2 linked regions of the Iamia sp. SCSIO 61187 genome follow. Each later gene encodes a partner of the first gene's protein in a complex. Links are inferred from orthologs where the notes say so. Each region holds a gene or a part of one and is shown on either strand. Other genes may lie near its edges.

Region 1 (3,299 bases):
CGCGGCGAGCGGGGCGAGCGGGGCCTGCGTCCCGACGGTCCCATGCCGCGCCCGACCGCGCCGCCGCCCAGCGGGCGCGACGGTGAGGGCGAGCTCGACGTGACGACCGACGAGACGACGACCGAGGAGGTCGAGGCCTGATGCGCGTCGTGCTCCACGCCGACGTCGAGGGCGTCGGCACCAAGGGCGAGGTGGTGGAGGTGGCCGACGGCCACGCCCGCAACCTGCTGCTCCCGTCGGGTCAGGCCGTCAAGGCCACCGAGGGCTCCGAGGCCCAGGCCGAGGGCATGCGCCGTCGGCGGGCCATCAAGGACGCGTCCGACCGGGCGTCGGCCGAGGAGGTCGCCAAGGTCCTCGTGCCCACCACCGTCACGGTGACGGCCAAGGCGGGCACCGAGGGACGCCTCTTCGGCTCCGTCGGCACCGCCGAGGTGGCCGAGGCCATCGAGGAGCAGACCGGCATCGTCATCGACCGCCGGCGCCTGATCCTGGACGAGCCCATCAAGGAGACCGGCGAGCACCAGCTCACCGCCCGGCTCCACCCCGCCGTGCAGTTCCCCGTCCGCATCGAGGTCGTGGGGGCCTGATGTCCCGGTCCGGCATCGCCCGGACCGCGCATCGCATCGCACCAGACGCTGGGGGCCGACCCGTCGCGGGTCGGTCCCCGGCGCGCCCGGCGCCACCTCGTCGTCGCCCGCCGTCCACAGTCCGTCCACCTCGTCCACACCGCGCTCCACAGGGAGCGACCTCTTGTTTCCACAGACCCGATCGGTGGATGGTGGAGCGACGCCGGGAGTGCGGCGGGGAGGCAGCGGACCGGCAGGGTGGCCGGGCTCTCCCGTGGCGCGCCCAGCCCACCGCCCTGATCCCCCGCGCCCGCCCCGGCGGGCGGCCCTCGACCCCTGAGCTGCTCCTGCGATGACCGACGCTCCCCCCTTCGACGACGCCCCCCCGTTCGACGACGAACCGCCATCGGACCTGGGATCGGCGGTGCGACGCGCCGCCAGCGGCGGCGGCCGGGGCTCCGGGGCGCGGGTGCCCCCGCACAACCTCGACGCCGAGCGGGCCCTCCTCGGTGCGCTGCTGCTGTCGCGCGACGCCGTGGCCGCGGCGGCCGAGGTCGTGCCCGGGGCCGACGTCTTCTACCGGCCGGCCCACGCCCACATCTACGAGGCCATCACCGTCCTCACCGCCAAGGGCGAGGTCGCCGACCCCATCACCGTCGCCGACGAGCTGCGCCGGCGCGACCTGCTCGACGCCGCCGGCGGCACCGCCGCCCTCGTCGACCTGCAGGCCGACGCCCCCGGCACCGCCAACGCCGCCCACTACGCCCGCATCGTCAAGGACCACTCGCTGCTGCGCCGGCTGATCGGGGCCGCTGGCTCCATCTCCGAGCGGGCCTACGGGGTGCCCGAGGACGTGCGCAAGGTCGTCGACGAGGCCGAGTCGCTGGTGTTCGACATCGCCCGCCACGAGGGCGAGGGCAGCACCGCCCAGCTCACCGACCTCCTCGGCGCCACCATGGACCGCATCGAGGAGCTCCACGACCGGGGCTCGGAGATCACCGGCACACCCACCGGGTTCCACGACCTGGACGAGATCACCGCCGGGCTCCAGCCCGGGGCCCTCGTCGTGCTGGGCGCCCGCCCGGCCATGGGCAAGACCGCCCTGGCCCTCGGGATGGCGACCCACGCGGCCATGAAGGACAACCCGGTCCTGGTCTTCTCGCTGGAGATGAGCAAGCTCGAGCTGGTCCAGCGGATCCTGTGCTCCGAGGCGCGGGTGGACTCCAAGAAGATCCGCAACGGCCGCCTCCAGGAGTCCGACTGGAACGGCATCGCCCGGGCCATGGGACGGCTGGGGACGGCGCCGATCTGGATCGACGACAACCCCAACGTCTCGATCATGGAGATCCGCTCGAAGGCCCGGCGCCTGCGGAGCGAGGTCGGCAGCCTGGGGATGGTGGTGGTCGACTACATCCAGCTGATGACCGGCCGCACCTCGGCCGAGAGCCGCCAGGTCGAGGTGGCCGAGATCAGCCGTGGCCTCAAGCTGCTCGCCCGCGAGCTCGAGTGCCCGGTCGTCGCCCTGGCCCAGCTCAACCGGGGCCTGGAGCAGCGGGCCGACAAGCGCCCCATGCTCTCGGACCTACGCGAGTCCGGCTCGCTCGAGCAGGACGCCGACATCGTCATGTTCCTCTACCGCGACGAGGTCTACGAGCCGACCCAGGAGAACCAGGGCATGGCCGAGCTGGCCATCGCCAAGCAGCGCAACGGGCCCACCGGCAAGGTGATGCTGAGCTTCCTCGGCCACCACACCCGCTTCGAGTCGATGCCCAAGGACACCTGACCCCTCGGCCGGCCATCGGCGCAGGGCGACGGCGGCTGGGCCAGGATGGCCGGGTGACCGACACGGCGCCCCGTCTCCTGGGCGAGGAGTACGCCCGGGGACGGGCCCGTCTGACCGCCCTCCTCGCCTCCGTGTCCGAGGAGGAGTGGGACCGGCCCGTCCCGGCCTGCCCGGGATGGACCGTGCGGGGCGTGGTGGCGCACCTCGTCGGCACCGTGGAGGACGCCCTGGCCGGGCGGATCACCGGACCCCCGTCGGAGGAGCTCACCGCCGAGCAGGTGGCCCGGGCGGCCACCGCTGCCGGGAACGACCTCCTGGCCCGCTGGGACGAGCTGGCGCCGGCGTTCGAGGAGGTGGTCACCGCCGGGGAGATCTGGCCCGCCGTCCTCGACGTGGTGTCCCACGAGCACGACGTCCGCCATGCCCTCGACCGCCCCGGGGGCCGGGACGAGCCGATCGTGGGCGCCGCCGCCGAGGCCCTCGTCGGGGTGCTCGCCGCGCCGTGGACGCTCGAGGTGGTGCTGCCGGGCGGGGCGGCGCTGCGGTCCGAGCCGGCGCCGGGTCCGACGTACCGGGTGCGGACCACCGCCTTCGAGGTGCTGAGACTGCGCCTGGGCCGGCGCTCCCGGGCCGAGGTCCGCCACCTCGCCTGGGACCCCATCCCCCCGCCCGACCTGACACCGCTGTTCGTCTTCGGACCGCGCGCCACGCCGCTCCGCGAGGTCTGAGCGTGGATCGAGGCTGAGCGGGGGCGGGCGGTGCCGAGCCGGGCTCAGTCGCCGACGAACCCGAGCGGGAGCGGGGGCAGGCCGGTGGGGGGTGGCGCCGGGTCCAGCTCGAAGATGCGGATCGTCCGGCGCCCGGTGCCGAACACGGCGACCTCGTGGAGGCCGGGCGGGTCGGCGGCGAGGATGAGGGCGTCGTAGAGCGGGGCCCGGCGGGCCCGGATC
Region 2 (3,216 bases), 3.0 Mb from region 1 along the record:
GTCATCACCCGGCTCAAGCAGGCGGGGGTGACCACCGTCGTCTTCTCCGGCGACCCCGTCGCCCCGGGACCGTTCACCACCGAGGCCACCGCCCAGGACTTCCACCCCGAGTGGGTCCTCGGCCCCCAGGTCCTGGTCGACACGGTGGCCTTCTCCCGCACCTACGACCAGGAGCAGTGGGCCCACGCCTTCGGGCCCAGCCCGCTGACGGTCAAGCCGGACCAGGCCCAACGGTCGCCGTTCGTGCTCTACGAGTGGTTCCACGGCGAGCTGCCGCCCGCCGCCGACACCAGCGCCGTCATCGTGCCCAACCCGTCGCTGTTCTTCTCCGCCGTGTCCGCCGCCGGTCCCGAGCTGACGCCCGAGACGCTGCAGGCCGGCCTCTTCGCCCGGCCGCCGACGCCGTCGTACGAGTCCGAGCCGTCGCTCTCGTTCGGCGACCACGGCTTCTGGCCCTACCCGGACTACAACGGCGTCGACGACGTCACCGAGATCTGGTGGGACCCGGAGGCGACCGGCGAGGACGAGATCGGCCGCGAGGGGACGGGGATGTGGCGCTACGTCAACGGCGGCCAGCGCTACCTGCCGGGGGAGTGGACCGAGGACCTGACGCTCTTCGACGAGGAGGGCACCGAGACGATCCTCGACGCCCCGCCCGAGGGTGAGGTCCCGCCCGAGTACCCGTCCCCCTGAGGGTCACGCGGGCGTGGAGGGGCGGGAGGTCCGGCCGGCGGAAGCCGGGCCTCCCCCCGTCCGGCGTCCCGCCGGGGTGTCGTGGGGCGCTGGTACCTTCCGAGCCATGAGCGTGACGTCGGCGGTCGGGGCCTGACATGGGCATCACCGACGAGACGGTGGCCGAGGTGCGGGCCAAGGCGGACATCGTCCACGTCGCCCAGAACTTCATGCAGCTCAAGAAGGTCGGGCGCCGCTACAGCGGCCTGTGCCCCTTCCACGGCGAGAAGACCCCCAGCTTCTCCGTCAACGCCGAGGACGGGCTGTACTACTGCTTCGGCTGCCAGGCCAAGGGGGACACGATCACGCTGGTGCGCGAGCTCCAGCACCTCGACTTCGCCGAGGCCATCGAGTGGCTGGCGGCCCAGAGCGGCGTGCAGGTCCGCTACACCGAGAAGGGCCAGGGCGAGCAGCGCCAGCGCAAGACCCGCCTGACCGAGGCCGTCGAGCGGGCGGTCGACTGGTACCACGACCGCCTGCTGACCGGGCGGGACGCCGGCCCGGCCCGGGCCTACCTGCGCCACCGCGGCTTCGACGGCGACACCGTCCGGCGCTACCGGCTGGGGTGGGCGCCCGACGACTGGGACCAGCTGTGCCGCCACCTCGACCTGCCCGACAAGGTCCTCGTCGACACCGGCCTCGGGTTCATCAACCGGGCCCGCCGCCAGCAGGACTTCTTCCGGGGCCGGGTCCTGTTCCCCATCTTCGACGCCCAGGACCGCGCCATCGGCTTCGGCGGCCGGATCATGCCGGGACAGGAGGGGCCCAAGTACCGCAACACCGGGCAGACCCCGCTCTACGACAAGAGCAAGGTCCTCTACGGGCTCAACTGGGCCAAGAGCGACGTGGTGAAGGCCGAGGAGGTCATCGTCTGCGAGGGCTACACCGACGTCATCGGCTTCGCCGACGTCGGCGTCCCGCGGGCGGTCGCCACCTGCGGCACGTCGCTCACCGAGGACCACGTCCGCCAGCTGCGCCGCTTCGCCCGGCGGCTGGTGCTGGCCTTCGACCCCGACGCCGCCGGGGCGGCCGCCGCCGAACGGGTGTACGCTTGGGAGCAGGCCCACGAGCTGGAGGTGGTGGTGGCTGACCTGCCCCCGGGCCTGGATCCCGGCGATCTCGCACGCTCCGACCCGGACCGCCTCCGCGCCGCCGTCGAGAACCCCACCCCGTTCCTCGGGTTCCGCGTCGAGCGGGCCCTCGCCGGCGGTCGGCTCGACACCCCCGAGGGGCGGGCCCGGACGGCCGAGGCCGCCCTCGACGTGATCGGCGAGCACCCCAGCGACTTCGTCCGCGACCAGTACGTGATGGAGGTGGCCGACCGCTGCCGCATCGACGTCGAGCGGCTGCGGGCCTCGCTCCGCCCCGGGGGACGGCCGAGCGTCCGGGTGGCCGAGGCCCCGCGCCGGGCGGCGCACTCGGAGGACCCGGAGGTGTCGGCGCTGCGGCTCGCTGTGGACGCCGACCACCGGTCCGAGATGCTGCCGCTCCTGCACGAGGTCCTCTTCGCCGACGATCGCCACGCCGTGGCCTTCCGGGCCCTGCGCGACGCCGAGGGCGACCTGCACCGGGCCATCGACGACGCCGACCCCGACACCGCCGAGCTGCTGGCGCGCCTCGCCGCCGAGGACGATCCGGGCGACCCCTCCGACGTGCGCCGGATCCTGCTCCGCGCCCAGGGCCAGCGGGAGGTCGCCCTGCTGCGCCGGCAGCTGCGGGGTGCGTCCGACCAGACCGCGGCCGAGCTCAACCCGATCCTGGCCTGGCTGCTGACCCGCCTCCAGGCCGTCGCCCCCGATGCGCGAACCGGGAGAGATGTCGAGGACCAGTTGCTAGCGTGGCTCGCCGAGAGGGCCGAGGAGAGGTCATGACCGGAGCCACGGGGGCCGTGCCCCCTGATGTCGCTCCCGATGTGGAGCCAGAGGCACCGGACGAGGCCGCCCCGGCACCGATCGCAGCCGCCCCCGACCTGATGGCCCCCGAGGCGGTCGCCTCCCGACCCGCCCTCGACGCCCGGGTCATCGATGCCCGGCCCCGGCCGAACGTGCACCCCGGAACCGGGAAGCGCCCGGCGGTGCGGGCGCCGACCACCGACCGGGGGAGCGGGTCGGCCGACTCGGTGCGCATCTACCTGCGCGAGATCGGCCGGGTGCCGCTGCTCACCGGGCCCCAGGAGGTCGACCTGGCCCAGCGCATCGAGCGCGGCGCCGAGGCCGCCCTCCGGCTCGCCGACCTGGCCGCGGCCGACGGCCTCGACGCCCTCGGGTTCGCCGAGCGCCGCCGTCTCGAGCGCCAGTGCCGCGACGGCGAGGAGGCCAAGTCCCAGCTGATCCAGGCCAACCTGCGCCTCGTCGTCTCGGTGGCCAAGCGGTACGTGGGCCGGGGCATGCAGCTCCTCGACCTCATCCAGGAGGGCAACCTCGGGCTGATGCGGGCGGTCGAGAAGTTCGACTGGACCAAGGGCTTCAAGTTCTCGACCTACGC

Evidence for each region.
Region 2: the proteins of dnaB (region 1) and dnaG are in contact, whole or in part, in a crystal structure (PDB 2R6A), measured with the Geobacillus stearothermophilus proteins. The link is inferred for Iamia sp. SCSIO 61187 from one-to-one orthologs. Residues at the interface, in WP_033016901.1 of Geobacillus stearothermophilus: Ser13, Glu15, Ala16, Gln18, Glu91, Leu92, Asp94, Ala95, Val96, Pro97, Thr98, Ala99, Ala100, Asn101, Tyr104, Tyr105, Ile108; in WP_049624496.1 of Geobacillus stearothermophilus: Lys456, Leu457, Leu458, Pro459, Ala460, Asn463, Ala464, Leu467, Leu535, Leu536, Ile537, Ala538, Gln544, Glu545, Asp548, Tyr549, His552.

The regions. Positions count from the first base shown.
Region 1 is NZ_CP050948.1:5,093,991-5,097,289, reverse strand. Bases 144-3,133 are described here. They hold dnaB (replicative DNA helicase), read left to right. Parts: upstream 144-918; coding sequence 919-2,349; downstream 2,350-3,133. Other genes in these bases: HC251_RS24520 (glycosyltransferase family 39 protein), read right to left, coding at 3,122-3,133; HC251_RS24525 (maleylpyruvate isomerase N-terminal domain-containing protein), read left to right, coding at 2,403-3,077; rplI (50S ribosomal protein L9), read left to right, coding at 144-587. Outside these bases: more of rplI, read left to right, coding at 141-143; more of HC251_RS24520, read right to left, coding at 3,134-3,299. UniProt on the Escherichia coli protein: The main replicative DNA helicase, it participates in initiation and elongation during chromosome replication. Travels ahead of the DNA replisome, separating dsDNA into templates for DNA synthesis.
Region 2 is NZ_CP050948.1:2,099,915-2,103,130, forward strand. The notes cover bases 310-3,216. They hold dnaG (DNA primase), read left to right. Parts: upstream 310-830; coding sequence 831-2,603; downstream 2,604-3,216. Other genes in these bases: HC251_RS10090 (ABC transporter substrate-binding protein), read left to right, coding at 310-693; rpoD (RNA polymerase sigma factor RpoD), read left to right, coding at 2,600-3,216. Also shown: more of HC251_RS10090, read left to right, coding at 1-309. UniProt on the Escherichia coli protein: RNA polymerase that catalyzes the synthesis of short RNA molecules used as primers for DNA polymerase during DNA replication.